2 regions of the Halomonas sp. IOP_6 genome follow, and region 1 is predicted to be linked to the other one. Evidence: predicted binding sites of a transcription regulator. Region 1 holds the regulator's gene; the other holds the start of a gene.
The links. The regulator sigma-54, encoded in region 1, starts transcription at its own class of promoters, with help from an activator protein. The targets are predictions, from matches to a motif close to TGGCACNNNNNTTGCTNT.
Positions count from the first base shown of each region.

Region 2: speB (agmatinase) is a predicted target of sigma-54. The motif match lies at 1,896-1,913, and genes of this name have one in related genera.

Region 1 covers NZ_JAIRBO010000001.1:549,155-553,369, reverse strand. Annotated here, with positions in the region: gene rapZ (RNase adapter RapZ) at 1-714, opposite strand, end outside; gene ptsN (PTS IIA-like nitrogen regulatory protein PtsN) at 789-1,259, opposite strand; gene hpf (ribosome hibernation-promoting factor, HPF/YfiA family) at 1,264-1,572, opposite strand; gene K7H08_RS02620 (RNA polymerase factor sigma-54) at 1,670-3,085, opposite strand; gene lptB (LPS export ABC transporter ATP-binding protein) at 3,191-3,916, opposite strand; gene lptA (lipopolysaccharide transport periplasmic protein LptA) at 3,989-4,215, opposite strand, start outside.
Region 2 covers NZ_JAIRBO010000005.1:251,423-255,637, reverse strand. Annotated here, with positions in the region: gene K7H08_RS11675 (purine-cytosine permease family protein) at 1-763, opposite strand, end outside; gene speB (agmatinase) at 897-1,847, opposite strand; gene K7H08_RS11665 (sigma-54 interaction domain-containing protein) at 2,047-3,486, shown strand; gene K7H08_RS11660 (P-loop NTPase fold protein) at 3,809-4,215, shown strand, end outside.

The DNA.
Region 1 (4,215 bases):
TTGGTAAGCGGGTAGCCACTTTTCCAACCATGTCTGGATATCATTGCGCATTTCTTCTACGACGGGATATCCCTTAAGAAAGTTGATGATGTTCGCGTCACGCCCAGTGTATTGGCGCAGCGTAGGGTCCCAGTAGGGATTTGGTAAGCAGCGCACGTCAAAGACGAGATCAGCGTCAAGTGGGACGCCACGTTTATAGCCAAATGACTCTAGTGTCAGCGTTAATCTATCTTCACGCTGTTGGGCAACCTGATCCGTTATTCGGCGGCGCAGGTCATGAACCGACAGACGCGATGTGTCGATCATCAGGTCGGCAAGATCACGGATGTCGAGCAGGGTTTCTTCTTCTTTATTGATGGCCTCTTCAAGCGTCATGTCACTATCACGCGTAAGAGGGTGGCGACGACGCGTGGCTGAGTATCGCTCAAGAAGAATTCGCGCATCGGTGGTTAGATAGATAACCTGGAAGTGAATGCTTTTCTGACGCAAAGATTCAAGCATTTTTGGCAGCTGCTTTAGCGCAGCTGGTAAATTACGCGCATCGATACTTACCGCTAGTTGAGGGCGTGCCCCTTGCTCGCGAAGCTCATCCACAAGGGAGCCGAGTAACATGGCGGGCAAATTATCGATGGCACAATAGCCAAGATCTTCTAACGCTTGTAAGGCGATAGATTTACCGGACCCTGAACGGCCGCTAATGATCACCAGTTGCATAGAGTTTCTCTTGGCATGCCAATAAAAATGGAGGTAAACGTTAAACTAGTAGGCAGTGTCTAGCGGTGGACCATTTAGGTAACAGGTTGTTCACGAATTTTTGCTGTAATAAGGTCCAATAGCTCACGTTGGCTAGCCGCTCTACGAAGCTGCTGACGTGTGTCAACGTTGTTCATGATGGACGCCACTTGCCCTAATAAGGCTAAGTGCGTGTCGTCCGCCTCTTCGGGCACTAAAAGTACGAAAACAAGGTCGACGGGGTCGCCATCAATAGCATCGAAATCTACTGGCTCAGCTAACTTTAAAAAACCAGCGATAGGCGAGCTGCAGTGAGGGCTACGGGCGTGAGGAATAGCAACGCCGTTGCCTATTCCAGTGCTACCCAAACGCTCACGACCAATCAGGCGGCTGAAGACTTCTTGGCTATCTAGGCTTGGCGTGTTTTGCGCAATAAAGGTGCTGAAAAATTCCAGCACCCTTTTTTTGCTGCCCCCGGGGACGTCATACAGCACGCGCTCCGGGGGAAGAATAGTTTCCAACGTCATTGAGTTAACGCACGCCAGCGCCTTGGGCGCGAGCTTGTGCTTTTTCCTTGTGTTTAACGAGTTGACGATCAATTTTGTCCGCTAGTGCATCAATCGCAGCGTACATATCGTTGTCTAATGCTTCTGCGTGTAGATCGGCACCTGCAGCATGCAGGGTGCAGGCAGCTTGCTGGCGCTCCTTTTCAACAGATAAGGTCACTTGTACGGTGGTGATATTGTCATAATGGCGCTCAACGCGTTCCAGCTTCTCATTTACATAGTCACGCAAGGCGTCAGTCAGATCTACGTGATGACCAGTGATATTTACTTGCATTGACGTGCTCCTTATCCATCGGACTGTTCTTCGATTGTAACCCTTTTTGCGCTATTGCAAAGCCCTTAGACAGACTTTGTTCGTTAGCACTGTTTTATTAGCGTAAACGGCGGCGTTCGCTTGAAGAGGGTATACCCATCGACTCGCGATATTTGGCCACCGTTCGCCTTGCCACATTAATGCCACCCTCTTCCAATAGCGACACGAGGCGGCTGTCTGAGAGAGGTTTCCCGGGCGGTTCATCTTGCACCAGTTTTTTGATTCGAGCGCGGATGGCGGTGCTGGAGTGACTGTCACCGCCGTCCTGGCCACTTACTTGGCTTGAAAAGAAGTATTTGAGCTCAAACACTCCGCGCGGAGTATGAATGTATTTCTGGGTGGTGACCCTGGAAATAGTGGATTCATGCATTTCTACGGCGTCTGCGATATCGGCTAAAATCAGCGGTTTCATGGCTTCTTCGCCGTGTTCCAGAAAGCCTATCTGGCGAGCTATGATTTCTCGGCCCACCCGCAGTAGCGTATCATTTCGACTTGAAAGGCTCTTGATGAGCCAGCGAGCTTCTTGGAGATGCTCTTTTAAAAATTGGTTATCTTGGCTCTTGTCAGCCCGTTTGATCAGGCTTGCGTAGTCAGGTTGAATGCGCAAGCGCGGCAATGCCTCAGGATTTAGCTCCAGGTGCCATCCTTCGTGGTCATGGCGTACGACTAAATCTGGCGTTACATAGCTGTCATCAGTGTCGCCAAAGGCACTTCCTGGGCGAGGATCAAGGCTGCGGATCAAGCGGATGACATCATCAAGCTGCTCATCATCTAGACTTAACCGCCGCTTTAGCAAACGCACATCATCCTTACCAAGCGCTTCCAGAAATTGACGCACTAACCGCTTGGCAGGCATAAGCAGCGGTGTATCTTCCGGTAGTGAGGCGAGCTGCAGCATTAAGCACTCCCGCAGGTCGCGAGCAAATACACCGGTGGGCTCAAACTGTTGAAGACGAAGCAAGGTTGTTTCAACTTCACGCTGGCTAAGGCCTTCATGCCCTTGGGCTTTAAGTCCTTCGCGAATGTCATTGAGAGGCTGGGTTAGGTAGCCGTTGGCATCCAGTGCATCGATGAGGCTTTCAGCAATGGCGTGGTCGCGTGGTGAAAAATCTGTCATGGCGAGTTGCCAAAGTAAGTGGCCATGCAAACTTTGACCAGCGGCTTGACGCTCAAAGTCAGGCCCCTCGCTGCTGGCACCATGGCTACCAAGGTCTTGATAAGTGTCTGACCAGTCACTGTCAGTTGAGAGTTCGTTAGGAATGCTTTCGGACCATTCAGCTTCCTGGGGTTCACTAACGGCCTGTTCGCCGAACTCATCTTCCTGCTCAAGCATTGGATTGGCATCAAGTGCTTGCTGAATTTCTTGACGGAGGTCCAGCGTTGATAGCTGTAACAGGGCGATGGCCTGCTGCAGCTGAGGTGTCATGGTCAGCTGTGTACCGATACGCAATTGAAGAGAAGCTTTCATGACCATCTGAGAACCGCTCGTTAATCAGAAAGCTCCACCCTAGTGCGAGTTATGGCTTGGTGCAAGTGCAATAAGTATGCCACCACTACTATTTTTTCTACAGATGGCTGTTTACAAGCGGAAATCAGCCCCCAAATAAACGTCTCTTACCCGCTGGTTGTTGAGAATTTCCTGAGGGGGGCCACTGGCGATGATATGGCCGTCACCTACAATGTAAGCAATATCGCAAATATCCAGTGTTTCCCTGACGTTATGATCAGTGATCAGCACGCCGATATGGCGCTTTTTGAGGGCTCGAATGATCGTTTTAATATCGCCCACTGAGATTGGATCAACGCCGGCAAACGGCTCATCAAGCAGGATAAAGGCAGGCTCGGTCGCGAGGGAGCGGGCAATCTCAACACGTCTACGCTCTCCGCCCGAAAGACTCATGCCGAAGTTGTCACGAATGTGCGTGATGTGAAAATCTTCCAGTAGCGACTCAAGGCGCTGCTCCCTGGCGCTACGATCGAGCTCTTTGCGGGTTTCCAGGATTGCCATGATGTTGTCGGCGACGGTAAGTTTGCGAAAAATAGAGGCTTCCTGAGGCAAGTAGCCAATACCAGCCATTGCACGTTCGTGCATGGGGGCATGGGTTAAATCAAGCTCATCAATGCCAACCTTTCCCGCATCAGACTTTACCAAGCCGACAATCATATAAAACGATGTCGTTTTGCCTGCGCCATTGGGGCCTAGTAGCCCTACCACGCTGCCTTGAGATATCTCTAGGTTAATATCCTTAACGACACGGCGGCGTTTATAGCTTTTAGCTAAGTGTTGGGCATAAAGTGTTTTTATCGGCGCGGTTTCTGATTCTGAGGCTGTGGTTTGAGGTGCGGGCTCTGCGTTATTGGTCGCCACTGGACACTCCTATTGTTCCGGCTGAAGAGTCATGCGGATACGTTGTGGCTCACCACCACTAACATCAGAACGCGCCTGAACCACACCTTGGTCGATAAAGTACTCTAATCGCCCACCTTCAAAGCGATCTGCTTGCTGGGTCAGTTCCGCTTGGTCAATGAGCTCTACCCGACGCTCGGCAACATGGTAAATAATACGTTTTGCCCAGCCTTCCATTGGGCTAGCTTGGTCTTCGA
Region 2 (4,215 bases), on a different contig from region 1:
CGACGGCTCCTAGACCCATTGCGACTATTGCGGCCAGCACATAGCCCACCCAAGTGCCCCAAACAGCAATGGCACCACTCTTACAGTTGCGGTTATAGTCAGCAGAGGAGGAGATCCACGAGAAGGCAGTAGCAATGACAATATCAAAAGCGATTCCAAGCGTTATGCCATTTCGGCTTTCTGCTGGCATATCCAGTAACATACTGACATCGTAATGTTTGTTAAGTTGATAGAGCACTAATGCTGCCAAGCTCATCATTACAAGTGCAGCCCAACGCTCCACACGTTCAATACCAATGTGACCACGCAATACAATTAACACCACCACCACTTCACATAAAATGGTCATAAGAGGCAGGTTGGAGTAGCCCGTAGTGCTCTCTATGGCATAGTTTAAAGACATACCAGCCAACAAAGCTTGAATCCAGCTCCAGGCAATAAGTACGCACATGTTAACTAATGAAATTGCTCGACTACCTATTGGGCCATAAGCACGGCGAGTTAGAACCATAGAAGGCAAGCCTGTTCGTTGCCCCATAAGACCAACAAGTACTAGCGGAATGGCACCGATGATCGAGCCAATAGCTACACTGCTCATGGCTATGCTGAAGTTCAAATCTGGCACTAGCAGCATGCCAGTTAGAATAGTAGTAACAACAACATTTGCCCCAAGCCATAAAGCAAAAGTACTGAATAAACCAAGACTATGCTTTACATCCTTAGCTGAGAGCGTATCTCGACCAAAAGAATAATTCGTTTTCATATTACACCCATTGTAAATGATTATTGGAGGTGGGCTGGTGGCGTCCTGGCAGGCAATAAGTAGCCTGCCATTTCTCTGACCATTAGCGCTTTGTCAGGTAAGCGCTTTTATTTATTAGCTATTTCAGGACAGCTTAATCACTGTGTTTCACGCCCGGCAGCACGCAGAGCATTTCGTACAGCAGTGTGGCGCCCATCAATGCGGTATTACCGCTGGGATCATAAGGAGGCGACACTTCCACTAGATCACAGCCGACGATGTTCAAGCCTGCCGCACCGCGCACAATTTCTAGCCCTTGCGCTGAGGTCAGTCCGCCCATCTCTACCGTTCCCGTTCCTGGCGCAACAGAAGGATCCAAGCCATCGATATCGAAGCTGATATAGACAGGCACATCGCCCATCTGCTCGCGCACTTCTTCCATCAAGGGAGCAAGCGAGCGATGCCAGCACTCTTCAGCGGGAACAACGCGGAAACCCTGGCTTCGGCACCAATCAAAATCTTCGGCGGCATAACCGGTACCACGAAGGCCGATTTGCACCACTTTGCCGTTGGCTAACAGGCCTTCTTCCTGGGCACGGCGAAACGGCGTGCCATGGGCAATCGGCTCACCGAACATGTGCTCGTTTACATCGGCATGGGCATCAATATGGATCAGCCCCACTGGCCCATGTTTTTTGGCAATGGCACGTAAAATGGGCAGTGTCAGGGTGTGTTCGCCACCCAACGTTAGCGGAATGCAGTTGTGTGTAAGCACGTCATCATAAAAGGCCGTGATGATGTCCACACTTTTGGGCAGGTGAAACGTGTTGATGGGCACGTCACCTATATCGGCCACTTGTAAACTTTCAAACGGGGCGGCGCGGGTAGCCATGTTATAGGGTCGAAGCATGCGAGATTCATCACGAATCTGACGTGGGCCAAGACGCGTACCAGGGCGGTTAGACGTACCAATATCCATTGGAATACCGATAAAAGCAGCATCTAAGCCAGCGGCGCTTTCCTGGGTGGGTAAACGCATCATGGTGGCTGGCCCACCAAAGCGCGGCATGCTATTGCCCCCAAGCGGCTGGTTAAAATCAGACATACAGATCTCCTTGGCGTTGTTCATGTTGTAGCGCTGAATAACAACTACATTGCACAGAACATGCCAAGTCTCTAAACGCCCTAACAATAGGGCTTTCAGCTATTATCGATGCAGTAATGAATCAAAATCACGTACACTTAAGTCACCTATGCATCATCGATGCAAAAATGAATCACAGGTTACTCAAGAGACAATCGCTATGAGTGAAATCGATAAGTGCGTGCTAAAAACCATTGTGGAAACCGCCAACGATCACTTCTTTATCGTCAGCGGAGAGGGTCGAGTGCTTGATATTAGCCCCGGTGCTGAGGCTGTTTATGGTGCGCCCCGGGAAGAGCTGCTAGGCAATAGCGTTTACCAGCTTCAGCAAGCAGGCATCTTGAAGCCATCCATCACCTTAGAAGTGATGCGCACCCACCAGCCAGCCCAACTTATGCAGGTAACAGGCACCGGACGCCGTGTGATTGCTGAAGCCTATCCTGTCTTTGTAAATGGAAAGTTGGAGCGTGTTATCAGCCGCTCCAGAGACTTAACCGATTTACAGCTCCTACAAGACGAATATGCACTACTCCAGAAGCGCTTTAGTGAGCACTTAAAACGTAGCCAAGCAGCCCCCGATGCCGAGGAGCAAGCGCTGGACGACGCGCTGGATAACTTGCAGGCGCGAAGCCACGTTATGCGTGAAGTCGCCTTGCTTCTCAAACGGGTCGCCCCCTCAGACGCTAATGTATTGATGCTGGGAGAGTCGGGCGTGGGAAAAACCGCGTTTGCCAAACAGTTGCACCGTTGGAGCCAACGCCATAACCATCCCTTTATTGAGGTTAACTGTGCGGCCATTCCCGAAAACTTATTTGAGTCTGAGATGTTTGGCTATCAGCCCGGCGCGTTCAGCGGCGCGGCTCGCCAAGGAAAAGCAGGCTTATTAGAGCAAGCAGAAGGTGGCACGCTGTTTCTCGATGAAATCGGTGAGCTTCCCTTACTAATGCAAACCAAACTGCTAAAAGTTATCCAGGACGGAAGCCTTACCCGGTTAGGCGATACACGACCGCGCAAAGTGGACTTTCGCTTAGTTGTCGCCACGAATCAGAATTTAGCTAAACAAGTAGAAGCGGGCCTATTTCGTCTGGACCTTTACTACCGTCTCAACGTCATACCGGTCACGCTTCCCCCTTTACGCGACCGCCGAGAAGATATTCCTGATCTCGTGGAAGCCTGTTTGAAACGCCTTAACCAACGCTATGGGCGACAAAAAATCCTGGGCAACCCAGTATGGTCAACGTTAATGGGAAGCGACTGGCCAGGTAACGTCCGCGAGCTTGAAAACTGGCTAGAAAGAGCCTGGCTATCCAGCCCAACGGATCAAATTGAAGCACCTAGTCCTCACCCCTTTACGGAGCAGCCCCCTGCTAATCTAGCGCAAACTTCAACCTCTTCGTTAGTCGCCGCCTTAGCACCAGAGGAAACCCTAAAGCAGTACCTCGCCAGACTAGAACGCGAAACACTGGAAGCGTTGAGCAAAACGCTCCCTAGCACGTACGCCATCGCTGAGCGGCTGGGGATTAGCCAATCCAGCGTGGTGCGCAGGCTTCAGCGTTATGGTCTGAGTGCTTCACAACAGCAAGTAACGAGACCTAAGTGATCTTATACCTAAGGTAAAATGGTGGGCGATGGGGCTCATTTAGATCGACACTACGGAATTGATTTACCAAGCAACAGAGTAAATTATATTTAAAAATCACCATCACTATACCTCAGAGACGCTAACCTTAAAAAACACTTAAAATCAATAACTTATATTTTATTTTTAATTTCCATTATCACAAAACAATCAGCATTGTGGCTACATGGAAACTGAATTCCAAGAAAAACACAGAATTTTCTATAGAAAATATCATGACAATGTATTGAATAAGATTAGCCCTCCAGCGTACCTTTACTTAGATACAAAGGACTAAACGATAATGAGAGAAACAGAAGAAATTGCTTTCGATTTTTTGTCTGATGACCCACAAGAGGCTGATGGTTTTTCCGGCAAAGGACACGAGAGATCCGCACGAGCACTAGCTAACGCAATCGTCAAATTCTCTAATGAAGATCGCTCAATCGGCCTAGAGGGGACTTGGGGAAGCGGAAAAACAACGGTCGTTACGATCACTGAAAAAGAGCTCGATATTAGCCACCCTAAGAAGTTTGCTTTCTTTTCATTCGATCTTTGGGCAAGTCAAAGTGTGGAATTTCGACGGGCCTTCCTTGAGGAGTTCCTCGCCTGGTCCCAGCCCTATGCCTCAGACAATGCGACATACAAAAAATTGAAGCGGCGTGTTCAGGGAAAAACGAAGGTCGTTGATACTGAGAGTTCCCGTGAGTT